Regions from separate parts of the Paenibacillus sp. FSL M7-1046 genome, predicted to be linked through region 4. Evidence: predicted binding sites of a transcription regulator. Region 4 holds the regulator's gene; each other region holds the start of a gene.

Region 1 (3,211 bases), 300 kb from region 4:
GTACAGCAAAGCTTTCGCCAGGTTGGCGCGGGCGCCGAAGAACTGCATTTGTTTACCAATGCGCATTGGGGATACGCAGCAAGCAATTGCGTAATCTTCACCCCAATATGGACGCATTACATCGTCATTCTCATATTGGATAGCGCTGGTTTCGATGGAAACCTTGGCACAATATTTTTTAAAGCCTTCAGGCAGTCTTTCGGACCACAGAACCGTCAAGTTAGGCTCTGGAGCAGGTCCCAGGTTGTACAGGGTATGCAAGAAGCGGAAGCTGTTCTTAGTTACGCGTGTTGTTCCGTCTTCAGCCATACCACCGATGGATTCCGTTACCCAAGTAGGGTCGCCGGAAAACAGTTCATTATAGTCAGGCGTACGCAGGAATTTCACAATACGCAGTTTCATTACGAAATGGTCAACGATTTCTTGTGCTTGTTCTTCAGTAAGAGTACCTTCTTCAAAATCGCGCTGTGCATAGATGTCGAGGAAGGAAGATACGCGTCCCAGAGACATTGCAGCACCGTTTTGTTCTTTTACTGCTGCCAGATAACCGAAGTATACCCATTGAGTAGCTTCTTTGAAGTTGTTCGCCGGTTTGGAAATATCAAGACCGTGAGCGGCAGCCATTTCTTTCAGCTCGCCCAAAGCGCGGATTTGCTCCGACAGCTCTTCGCGCAACCGGATTACTTCTTCAGTCATGGAATCAACTTCAAGCTCGGTTAGTTGTTGTTTCTTGTCTTTGATCAGGAAATCAATACCGTACAGGGCAATACGACGGTAGTCACCGATAATGCGTCCGCGGCCGTAAGCATCAGGAAGACCTGTAATAACGCCGGATTTACGCACTGCTCTCATGTCAGGTGTATATGCATCAAACACGCCTTGGTTATGCGTTTTGCGGATATTCGTAAACATTTCGACAATGTTGTTCGGAAGCTCGAAGCCATAAGCTTTGGTGGCATCGATCATCATCTTAATACCGCCGAACGGTTGAACAGAACGTCTGAAAGGAGCATCAGTCTGTACGCCTACAATCTGTTCTTTGTCCTTGTCGATGTAGCCTGGCTTGTGGGAAGTGATGGTGGAGACAGTATCCAGGGAAACATCCCATACGCCGCCTCTTTCTCTTTCTTCCTTGCTCAGCTGGGAGATAATCTTCCACAGTTCAGTAGTATTGCTGGTAGGACCCACGAGGAAATCTTCGTTTCCTTCATAAGGCTTGATGTTCTTGGAAATAAATTCGTTAACGTCGACTTTTCTGGCCCATTTACCTTTTGTAAAACTTCTCCAACTAGACTTCACTTCTTGTACATCTTTTTCAATCACCGACATGCTAAATCCCTCCATTTATATTTATTATATTTGTAGAGATCGCGGGCTTGAAGGTTAATCCCGTGTCTCGTGATCCCAAAGATATGGTTGTAATTAAATTCACAATCGCGTCTTCATAACTGGGACCGTTCTTTATATAAACATTTTAGTTTATTTTCTGAAAAAGGACTGTGACAAATATCACCTTTCCGGTGATATTTGTCACTACCATCCCCTTCCATATTAACCTATAACCTTATTCTTTGCTAAGCAATCACCAATTAGTTGTCGAATCTTCCGTAGAATGCGTTGCGGTATACATCAGCAAGTTCAGTAACCAGCGGCAGTTTAGGGTTGGCAGTAGTACATTGGTCTTCAAATGCACGGTCAGCCAGATAGTCTACGCGGGATTCGAAATCCTTAGGATCAAAGCCGAGTTGTTGGAACGACTCTTCAATGCCCAATTTTTTGTTCATGTCGCGGATTGCATTGATCAGGCTGGTTACGCCTTCTTCGGTAGTGCGTGCAGGCAATCCCAGAATACGGGCGATTTCAGCATAACGTTCGTCAGCTACAAAGTGCGAATATTTAGGGAACGAAGCAAACTTCGTTGGTTTCTTGGCATTGTAACGGATAACGTGCGGCATCAGGATGGCATTGGTACGTCCATGAGCCGTGTGGTATTGACCGCCCCATTTGTGCGCCAAGCTGTGGTTGATGCCCAGGAATGCATTGGCAAATGCCATACCAGCCAGCGTCGATGCGTTGTGCATTTTTTCGCGGGCAAGTTTGTCGCCTTCAAGTGCGGATTTCTCCAGGTATTGGAATACCAGCTGGATGGCTTTGATAGCCAGACCATCGGAGTAGTCACTTGCCATAACAGAAACATAAGCTTCAATCGCATGTGTCAATACGTCCATACCTGTATCGGCAACAGCAGTCTTAGGCAAGCTATATACAAACTCAGGGTCGATGATCGCTACGTCCGGAGTCAGCTCATAGTCTGCAAGCGGATATTTAGTATTATTTGCAGTAGTTTTGTCAGTAATAACCGCGAAAGAGGTTACTTCCGAACCTGTACCCGATGTTGTTGGAATAGCTACAAATTTAGCTTTGTTGCCGAGCTTAGGGAATTTGTATACCCGTTTGCGGATATCCATGAACTTTTGTTTCAGACCGTTAAAGTCAGCATCCGGGTGTTCATAGAACAGCCACATTCCTTTTGCAGCATCCATTGGGGAACCGCCGCCGAGTGCGATGATGCAGTCCGGTTGGAATCTGTTCATCATAGCTGTACCTTTTTCCACGGTAGTTGTCGATGGATCCGGTTCAACTTCCGAGAACACTTCGATCGCTACAGGAGTCTGGCGTTGACGCAGGTAATGCTCCACTCTTTCTACATAACCCAGTTTAACCATCATAGGGTCAGTGATAATTGCTACGCGGGTAATATCAGGCATTTTGGCCAGGTATTGAGTGGATCCCTTTTCGAAATAAATCTTATCAGGCACCTTAAACCATTGCATATTCACGGTACGACGGTTCACCCTTTTCACATTGATCAGATTGATGGCAGTTACGTTTTGCGATACCGAGTTGCGTCCATAAGATCCGCAGCCCAGAGTCAGCGAAGCGATATTAGTATTGTAAATGTCGCCGATGGCGCCATGTGTTGAAGGCGAGTTAACAAGAATACGTCCAGTTTGCAGACGGTTCGAGAACTTCATGATAACTTCTTCATTGTTGGAATGGATAGCCGAGCTGTGTCCCATGCCGCCGAATTCAACAACTTGAGCTGCGCGTTCAATCCCTTGGTCAGCGTTCTTAACCTTGTAGCAAGCCAGAACCGGGCTAAGTTTCTCAGCGGACAGCGGGTACTTGGTGCCTACGCCTTCGAGTTCAG
Region 2 (3,211 bases), 3.8 Mb from region 4:
CGCCCAGAATATCCAGCAGTTGCGAAGTCGTTGCCGACGGTCCGTCGTCAAAGGTAAGATACACTATCCTCCCTTGCTTGCCCGGGGTTGTCTCCGGAGCCGGCTTTGCGCTGACAATCGGCTTTAATTCGCTCTTGAATTGGCTTACGAACGCCGCATCATCCAAAGCCGCCGATGTATCCCGCACTCTTAGTAAATATTTATCCGGCTCAAAGGTTATCATATACCCAAGATAAGTACTTATCCGCAGCGGAACCATCAGCGATCCATTCTGCACAAAGGTACTTATTGGAACAATGGTATCATTCTGGAGTTTGGCGCCTCCGTCATTTTTGAGCAGTAAAAGGGATTTGCCGCCTCCGGCGATCTGAACCCCGTCCTGAAGCATGGAAATGTTCCACTTCAGCTTCTGTGCCAAAGCGCGTACTGGAACATAATAGTTACCTTTTACAGAAACAGCTTCTATTTCCGTCAGTGTGTCGTTCACACCAAGACGTAATGAGGCATTCGTTCCGGCTGCGATTGCCGTGTTCTGTAGAATACCAAAACATAAGAATAAAGACATGAATAACAGCATTGTTTTTTTCATTCGCACAAGCAGTAATCTCCTATCTATGTATATTTATCTATACTTTATCACACATAGATAGATTTGAATTTGAGAGATTGTAACCGCCCAAAGAATATCTTGTTACTTTTTCACAGTGACAAAAGACATATTCTTAATATTTATCAAAAAATCGCAACAATCGTCGAAAGCTGTCGCGGCCGCAAAAAGCGGTTAAAATCAGGCTTTATTGCTAAAATTAATTGTGACGAAATTAGTAACATTTGTGAAAAAGTGAACAAAATTTGAACAACCTTAAAATTACCTTAAACCGCACCACTACAGTGATCTTTGTCATACCTTACGACATTTGTAACAATTCGATCACACATATTTAACTTGTTCGCCATTATTAAGGCCTTATGTGGATTTAATGTTAAAATATGTATTTTGCATTATGGGTAAGTAGTTCTTACTATAGATACAGGTTAATGTTTATTGGCTAATGAACGGCAATGAAAAGAAGTATTGAAGGAAGGAGTTCTATATGAAAAAAAAGGGTCCGTTATACGCTTTGTTCCTCAGCCTAATCCTTCTTCTGCCGGGATGCAGTTCGCTCACCGTTCTGAATCCGAAGGGTCCGGCCGCACGCACTTTATCTGACACCATCATCCTGTCCATTCTGGTGATGATCGGGGTCCTGGCAGTTGTCTACATCTTATATATATTCGTACTGGTGAAATACCGGGCGAAAAAAAGCAACGAAGGTTACATTCCAGAACATGAGGAGGGCAACAAGGTTCTCGAAGCCATCTGGATTATTATCCCGATTATCATCGTAACCTTTTTGTCAGTAGTGACTGTAAAATCAACCCATGCGGTTGAGAATGTCGCGGAGGAATACAAGGACCAGAAGCCTTTGGTTATTTACGCCTCTTCCTCCAACTGGAAATGGCATTTCAGCTATCCTGAGGAGGGAATTGAAACCGTAAACTACGTCAATTTCCCGATTCACCGTGCGGTAGAGTTCAGACTGTACTCTTTCGGCACCATCACCAGCTTCTGGATTCCACAGCTTGCCGGACAGAAGTACGCGATGAGCGACATGCTTACAAAACTTAATCTCTCCGCCGACACCGCAGGTTCATTTATCGGCAAGAACTCGAACTTTAGCGGTAAAGGCTTCGCCCACATGGAATTCGAGGCGCTTGTGATGAGCGACAAAGAATATGCCGAATGGGTCAAAGAGGTTAAGGATACCGCGCCTAAGCTTACGGAGGATGATTTCAAAGGCCTGCTGGCTGCCGAACATCTTGGACGCAAAACCTATTCCTCCACCCATTTGGAGTTCAGCCCGCCGCCGGGAGACCATAGCGAGCATATGAGCGGCGATGGTACGGAAATGGATATAGATAACGGAAATATGGATCATCAGGATAACAAGGACATCCACCCTTCTCCTGAACCGTCCAGCCAGACCGAATTTGACAGCGAGCCCAACCCTGAGGTGAATGAGCCGCTTCCAAGCTCACCTGTAGAAGAACACACACACGAGGGCCACTAACTCGTTCACAGTTTAATGTAACAACCTGAAAGGAGCTACCCTAATGGATTTAGACAAATTTAAGGTTCACGGCGAACCCCTGATATATGGAGCAATGATCAGTATCGCTCTTGCGACCATCGGGATTCTCGTTGGGCTTACCTATTTCAAGAAATGGGGATACCTCTGGCGCGAATGGCTTACAACTGTAGACCATAAGAAGATCGGGGTTATGTATATCCTGGCCGCACTGCTTATGCTGTTCCGCGGCGGTGTTGACGCCATGATGATGCGTCTGCAAACGGCAGCGCCGGAAATGAAATTCCTCGATGCCCAGCATTATAACGAGGTCTTTACCACCCATGGTCTGATCATGATTCTGTTCATGGCCATGCCGTTTATCATCGGTTTAATGAACGTGATTATCCCACTGCAGATCGGCGCGCGAGATGTGGCCTTTCCGCGGCTGAACGCGGTCAGCTTCTGGCTCTTCTTCATGGGAGCTATGCTGCTTAACATTTCGTTCGTAATCGGCGGCTCGCCGGATGCCGGGTGGTCGGCTTACTTCCCGCTAGCGAGTCTGGAATTCAGCCCTACGGTCGGTAATAACTATTACTCCCTGGCGCTGCAGATTTCCGGTATCGGGACACTGATCACAGGCGTTAACTTCATCGTGACGATTCTTAAAATGCGTGCACCAGGCATGACGCTGATGAAGATGCCAATGTTCACCTGGTCCGTACTGATTACGAACATTATTATCGTATTTGCCTTCCCTGTGCTGACTGTGGCACTTGCCCTGATGATGTTCGACCGGCTGTTTGGCTCTCAATTCTTCACGATGGCTAACGGCGGGATGGATATGCTCTGGGCCAACCTGTTCTGGGTGTGGGGACATCCGGAGGTATATATCGTTATTTTGCCGGCATTCGGTATTTACAGCGAAATTATCGCCACCTTCTCCAAAAAGAATTTGTACGGCTACACTTCCATGGTCGTCAGTATGCTGCTTATCTCCCTGCTGTCCTTCCTGGTATGGGCTCACCATTTCTATACCATGGGCCAAGGGGTTATGGTCAACAGCTTCTTCTCCATAACAACTATGGCGATAGCTGTGCCTA
Region 3 (3,211 bases), 4.8 Mb from region 4:
TCCGCGTGCTCTCCCAGGGCCAGCGGCTGCTTGAAGAGCTGGAAACCCTCTTCCCGGAAATCCGGGGGATCGAAGCGGAATATTCATGGGGAGCCGTCTTCGGCTCAACCCGGGACGGACTGCCCTATATGGGCCCGCATCCAGAGTATCCCCACTGCTATTTCATTGAAGGATATGGCGGAAACGGCACGGTCTACAGCATGATCGCTGCCGAGCTTCTGGCCGATACCCTTGCCGGCAAATACCGGCCCGAGCTGGAGCTGTTCTCGCTGACCCGGTCAAGCAAGCCGTCTCCTTCTCCCGCCGTACAGGCATAAAAGCAGCAAAAAGCTTGGGCTCTGTTGAGCCCAAGCTTTTATTCTGCCTAGTAGAAGAGGTATTGATTACTTATTGTGCTTTTACGAATTCAGCAGATTTAATACCTGCCTGACGGCCAAAAATAATGATTTCTGCTACAGAGTTGCCGCCGATCCGGTTTTGTCCGTGCAGGCCGCCTACAACTTCCCCAGCCGCAAACAGTCCTGTAATAGGTTTGCCGTCTTTATTCAGAACTTCTGTGTTCGTGTTGATTTTTACGCCGCCCATGGTGTAATGGATCCCGGGGCCGATTTTAATAGCATAGTATGGCGCACCGGACAAGTCGTTGTCCATTCCTGTAGTTCTGCCGAATTCAGCATCCTTTTTATTCTTCACCGAGCTGTTCCAGGTGTCCAGTGTCTTTTGCAGCTGATCTGTCGGGACATTCATTTCTTTGGCCAATGCCTCGATAGAATCTCCTTGGATCACAAAGCCCATCTTATCGTACTGTTCAATCGCTTTAACACGGGTCTTTACGCCGGAATCAAATACAAGGAAAGCCGATTTCTCAGGAAGTGTATTGATTGCAGCCGTGACTTTGTCCCGCGTGTCCAGTTCATTGGTGAACCGTTTGCCTTCACTTGAGACAAGCAGAGCGCCTTCACCGCGGACAGCTTCCCCAATGAGATAGGATTTGTCCTGCTGCACCGTCGGGTGAACCTGAATTTGATCCATATCGACTGTCGTGCCGCCGAGCTTCTCAATCATCTGGATGCCGTCACCGGTGCTGCCGATCTGATTTGTAGTCACATATCCTTCCAAGTCAGGTCTCACTTTAGAAATCATATCCATATTCGCGCCGAAACCGCCGGTCGTCACAATAACAGCAGCCGCTGTAATGGTTTTCTCATCCTTTTGGTTAAAGAGGACTTTGACGCCGTTTGCCTTGCCGTCTTTTTCAGTTATCTCCTTCACATCCGCGTTCACAAAAAGCGGGATGCCTTTTTCTTGTACGTTTTTCACCAAACCTTTGACAAGGTATTGTCCGACCGCTGAACCATCTTCAGGACGGTGTGTACGTTTTTCCTTCATCCCGCCAGTAATCGTGATGTTGTTCAAGCGAATTCCGATGGAATCCAGCCAATCAATAGCACTTGCTGAATTGTCAACGAAGAAACGGAGCATTTCTTTATCGTTGGTATCATGACCGCCTTTTAATGTCTCTTCATAAAATAAATCATTGCTGTCTTCAATGCCCTGCTCTTTTTGGAATTTCGTTTGCGAAGCGTTCATTCCGGAAGATGACTTTGTTGTGTTCCCGCCGGCAACCGGCATTTTTTCCAAAATAACCGGATTCATGCCTTTTTCTTTTGCCTCAAGTGCAGCAGACATCCCAGCCCCGCCTGCACCGACAATGATAATATCATATTTATCTTTTAATTGATCGAACGGTGTATAGCTTGCTTCGGATGCCCCCGAAACGGCTTCAGTTTCTTTCGGCGCGTTTGTCGCGCTGTTCTTGCTCTTGTTCTCATTTGCGTTGCTGCTGGTATTGTTGTTGCTGTTTCCGTTACCGCATCCAGCGATAACAAGCATGACGGAGAGAATGAGAAGAAGAGCAGCTGCTGTTTTCTTTTTCATGTGTAATCTTTGCCCCCTTGTGCATATTTTCACAATAATCATAGCGGCAAAGATGCTGTTCTTGGAAGCTTACGTAATTAAAAAAAACATTTAGTAACTAAAGTAACTGGATTTGCTGCTGGGGCAGCGAGGGCTGTCCCGCTATCATAGGTAGCGAAACAGCCCTGAGCGTAATATCTGCATTCGTTTAATTCATCATACCGGCAGCAATGCGGATGACCTCATCCTTGGTCAACTCAGATTTCTCCTGGCGAACCGACATATTATAGATGATCTGCGCTTCCGGGTCAGACCAGACCAGTCTATACTTATACCCCAGGTCAATCTTTTCGTTGCTGGAGGGTTCGAGATAAATTAGCTGCTTGCCGCCAATATCAATATTCTCCACCTTTGTCGTTTTGGTCCACATCAGGCTTTCTGCCGGTTTAGCTTTTTCATCAACTCGTGAGGCACTGATTCTCACCTGAATCTTCCCCTTCTTGTACACAAGTGTAGAAGAATCATAGGCAATGTTCTCCGCCTTCTCCCGTTTCCAGGTCATCCGGAAGTTGTCTCCCAGGTCTATCTCGCTTTCGCCTTTAAACTGCTTGTCATCTTCAACTTTTATAAAAGAAGGCTTGATAAACGCCTCGTCCAAGGCATACCCGTCCGGCATATACCCCGGCTGCTTCACTTCCGGAGCGTGGTGCTTCTCGACACTGGTCTTATAAGTGGAATAGTCCTTGACTATGATCGGCGGGCAGTACAAGCCAAGATGAGATTCTTCTTTCCCGTCTTCACGTTTGATAACATAGGTGGCATACTCTCCAGGAAGCAGCAGCGTCTCAATGGCATTGTAGCCCTTTGAATATTTCATCTTGTAGAGTTCATCCTCTTTGCTCGGCTGCGCCTTGGCCGGCCAGGGAATCAAGGGTTCATTCGGCTTCTCTATCATACCACCTGATGTCGTCGCCGGAAGCGGCTTATACGGCAACACCTTATACTGAGCTCCAGCCCCCTGCCGGACTTCACCGGAATACTGGGTATAGCCGCCGCCCAGCAAGACCAATACAAGGAGTGCCGCCACCCAGCCCTGCACCGGAATCCGCAGGAATCTCCTCCGGCCCCGCCCAGCCGCGGCTTCTGTCTCCAGCCTGCGCATCACGTTAGGAGCCCCTTCGTTTGGCGGAAGTGTCTGCAGCGCTGTCTGCTCTTCTGCAGCAGGTAAGGTCCCGCCAAGCCCGAGCGCTTTCATTACCGGTCCATGAACATCAACGGGGATCAAATTGGCCGA
Region 4 (3,211 bases):
ATACGCTTACAAGGCTGTATAAAGACAGCCGCAGCGGCCAGCTGCCGGCACTGCGCCAGACTCTGCAGTCCTCGGGCAGTGAGCAGGCTTCGGAGTGGAGCGGCGTAATCGATAAAATCTATCCCGACCTGCTTACTGTAAAGGAAACTTGGGATACACTGAGCGACAAGCTGTTCGGCCTATTGCCCGAACGAAGCGATGCAGCGGCAGGTGAAGCTGGCCAGCTGGTCACACGCCTGCTTCCCGGCAGCAAGCCTAAAGATTGGGAAGAGCTGGCGGCGCTGGAGAATACGCTGCACTTAGCCTTGAGCGACATCATCCGCAGAGGTGACAAAATGCTCAGCGAGATGCGCGATACAGAGAGTCAGTCGTCTTCGGACAGCCTGGTGACCGATATCGGAGGCTTGTTCAAGGATTTGGCATCCATCCGGGAACAAATCCGCTTCTTTATGGGTCTCAGTGACGATAATATCGTGTACTGGATGGAAGGGAGCGGCAACTACCGGGGCAAGTCGCTTCAGCTATACGCCGTGCCTGTCGATGTAAGCAGCCAGCTCAAGGATCTGTTCTTCGACAAGAAGAAGAGCATAGTGCTGACCTCGGCCACGTTATCGGTCGACAAGTCCTTTCAGTTCATGATTGACAACCTTGGTCTTTCTGAAGCCTCAGAGCAAGGGCGTCTCATGACAGCGCTGCTGCCTTCACCGTTCAAGTACCGTGAACAGGCGCTGCTAGTCATCCCGCGCGATTTCCCCAGTGTTAAGGGCAGCGTAGGCGATGCGCGTTTTGTAGACAAGCTGGTGCATTCGCTGGCTGAAGCGGCGGCGGCGACCAAGGGGCGGATGCTGGTGCTGTTCACCTCCTATAAAATGCTGCGCCAGGTTTATGATCCGCTGAAAGAGGCCTTGGCTTCCCAGGACATTACGGTTCTGGGCCAGGGTGTGGAAGGAGGCAGCCGCAGCAAGCTGATCCGGCGTTTTCAGGACAGCTCTGCATCGGTATTGCTTGGAACAAGCAGTTTCTGGGAAGGAGTCGACATCCCTGGCGAGGCGCTGACCTGTCTTGCGATTGTAAGGCTGCCGTTTCAGCCGCCGAATCATCCGCTGGCCGAGGCAAAGGCGGAGCTTCTGCAGGCCCAGAAGAAGAATCCTTTTATGAAAATGTCTGTTCCACAAGCAGTGATCCGGTTCAAACAGGGTTTTGGACGATTGGTCCGCACTGCGCAGGACCGGGGAATTGTTATTGTATATGATACCAGGGTCATCGAAGCTTATTACGGGAAGTACTTCCTGTATTCACTCCCTGGTCCGAAGATGGAGCACATGCTTACCGATCAGATGGTTCCGCGGATTGCGGAATGGCTTGAAGAGGGCGGCGTTTCCTAATCTGTCATTGTTTATGAATTTTTCCATCTCTTTGTACCATAGGCTGTGTCCCGTTCGCGGAGCGGGCACTGCACGTGGTTGTCATACGATATCGCGTCAGTGCAATTCTAAATTAGGAGGAGAAAACATGAAATCGGATAAAATATCGGAGGCCGTCGTTCGCAGACTCCCAGTGTACCTGCGTTTCCTGAACGATCTCCAAAAGCGTGAAATCTCAACCGTTTCTTCTCAGGAACTCGGGCAGAAGCTGGACCTTAATCCGGCGCAGATTCGTAAGGATCTGGCCTATTTTGGTGATTTCGGCAGAAAAGGCATTGGATATGACGTGTCTTATCTCATCGAAAAGATCCGTCACATTTTGAAACTGGATCAACAAATCAATGTGGCCCTGGTAGGTGCCGGTAACCTCGGTCATGCCTTGTCCAATTACAATGCTTATCTGAAGGATACTATGAAAATCACCGCTGTATTTGATTCTTACGCTCCCAAGATTGGACAAAAGATCAACTCTCTTACGGTTCAGCCGATGGAAGAGCTGGGTCAGACCATCCGCGATCAGGGAATCCGGATCGGGATCATCACTGTACCGGACAGCGAAGCACAGAATGTGGCTGATATTCTGGTAGAATCGGGCATCGAGGCGATCCTGAATTTTGCACCGGTCATTCTGAAGACACCTGCAACCATCCGGATTCATGCTGCCGACTTTACGACTGACCTGCAAAGTCTGGCGTATTATTTACATGATGGAAAGGAAGGAATTACAGATGAGCAGCAATAAGATGGTAATTGCAAACGGACGTTTTCTGGTTCCCGGAAGCGAGAAGCCTGTCTTGAGCGGTTATATGACTATAGAAAATGATTTGATCACATACATAGGGGAAGAGAAGCCCGTTATTGAAGAAGGCACAGTGACGCTCGACGGCAGCCGGCTGCTGTTCATGCCGGGTCTGGTCAACACCCATGGCCATGCTGCGATGTCGCTGCTGCGCGGCTACGGGGATGATATGGTCCTTCAAGCCTGGCTGCAGGAGAAAATGTGGCCGATGGAGGAGAAGTTTACCGGAGATGATGTCTACTGGGGCACTTCCTTATCCGTTCTGGAGATGCTGAAAGGCGGCACAACCACCTTTTTGGATATGTATGATCATATGGACCGGGTGGCCGAGGTGGTCGAACATTCCGGTATCCGTGCGGTGCTGATGCGAGGTGTTATTGGTCTATGTCCTGAAGAGGTGCAGAACCAGAAGCTTGCGGAAGCTGTTGCGTTCGCCCGCAACTGGCACGGCAAGGCTGACGGCAGAATTACATCCATGATTTCACCGCATGCCCCGTATACTTGTCCTCCGGACTTTTTCATGCGGTTCGTGCAGGCGGCACATGACCTGGACCTGCCGATGCATACGCATATGTCGGAAACGCTGCGTGAAGTGGAGCAGAATGCCGCTGATTACGGCCTGCGTCCTGTAGCGCACCTGGAGAAGCTGGGGATGTTCACCCGCCCGTCCTTAATCGCCCATGGTGTCCACCTGAACGATGAGGAGATCGAAATCCTCGCCCGCCACAAGGTGGGTGTATCCCACAACCCGGGAAGTAACCTGAAGCTGGCCAGCGGGGTTGCACGGGTGCCTGAGCTGCTGAGAGCCGGAGTCAAAGTTTCGCTGGGTACGGACGGGGCGGCAAGCAACAATAATCTCGATATGTTCGAGGAAATGCGGCTTGCAGCACTGATCCATAAGGGAGTCAGCGGCGATCCTACCGCAGTTCCGGCACCGGAAGCGCTGCTGATGGCCACGCAATACGGGGCGGAATCGGTCTTCCTGAAC

What was found. The regulator Rex, encoded in region 4, represses fermentation and respiration genes when NADH is low (regulators of the CRP and FNR family bind a similar motif). The targets are predictions, from matches to a motif close to TTGTGAAATATTTCACAA.
Region 1: a site for Rex is predicted at 1,417-1,434, ahead of pflB (formate C-acetyltransferase). Genes of this name have one in related genera too.
Region 2: a site for Rex is predicted at 832-849, ahead of qoxA (cytochrome aa3 quinol oxidase subunit II). Genes of this name have one in related genera too.
Region 3: a site for Rex is predicted at 1,956-1,973, ahead of NYE29_RS00555 (flavocytochrome c). Genes of this name have one in related genera too.

The regions. Positions count from the first base shown of each region.
Region 1 is NZ_JBBOXB010000001.1:4,658,942-4,662,152, reverse strand. Features, by position in the region: gene pflB (formate C-acetyltransferase) at 1-1,329, opposite strand, end outside; gene adhE (bifunctional acetaldehyde-CoA/alcohol dehydrogenase) at 1,590-3,211, opposite strand, start outside.
Region 2 is NZ_JBBOXB010000001.1:1,132,983-1,136,193, forward strand. Features, by position in the region: gene NYE29_RS04780 (polysaccharide deacetylase) at 1-589, opposite strand, end outside; gene qoxA (cytochrome aa3 quinol oxidase subunit II) at 1,095-2,111, shown strand; gene qoxB (cytochrome aa3 quinol oxidase subunit I) at 2,155-3,211, shown strand, end outside.
Region 3 is NZ_JBBOXB010000001.1:144,816-148,026, forward strand. Features, by position in the region: gene NYE29_RS00550 (NAD(P)/FAD-dependent oxidoreductase) at 1-317, shown strand, start outside; gene NYE29_RS00555 (flavocytochrome c) at 388-1,938, opposite strand; gene NYE29_RS00560 (DUF4367 domain-containing protein) at 2,126-3,211, opposite strand, start outside.
Region 4 is NZ_JBBOXB010000001.1:4,957,948-4,961,158, forward strand. Features, by position in the region: gene dinG (ATP-dependent DNA helicase DinG) at 1-1,385, shown strand, start outside; gene NYE29_RS21890 (redox-sensing transcriptional repressor Rex) at 1,399-2,166, shown strand; gene NYE29_RS21895 (amidohydrolase) at 2,153-3,211, shown strand, end outside.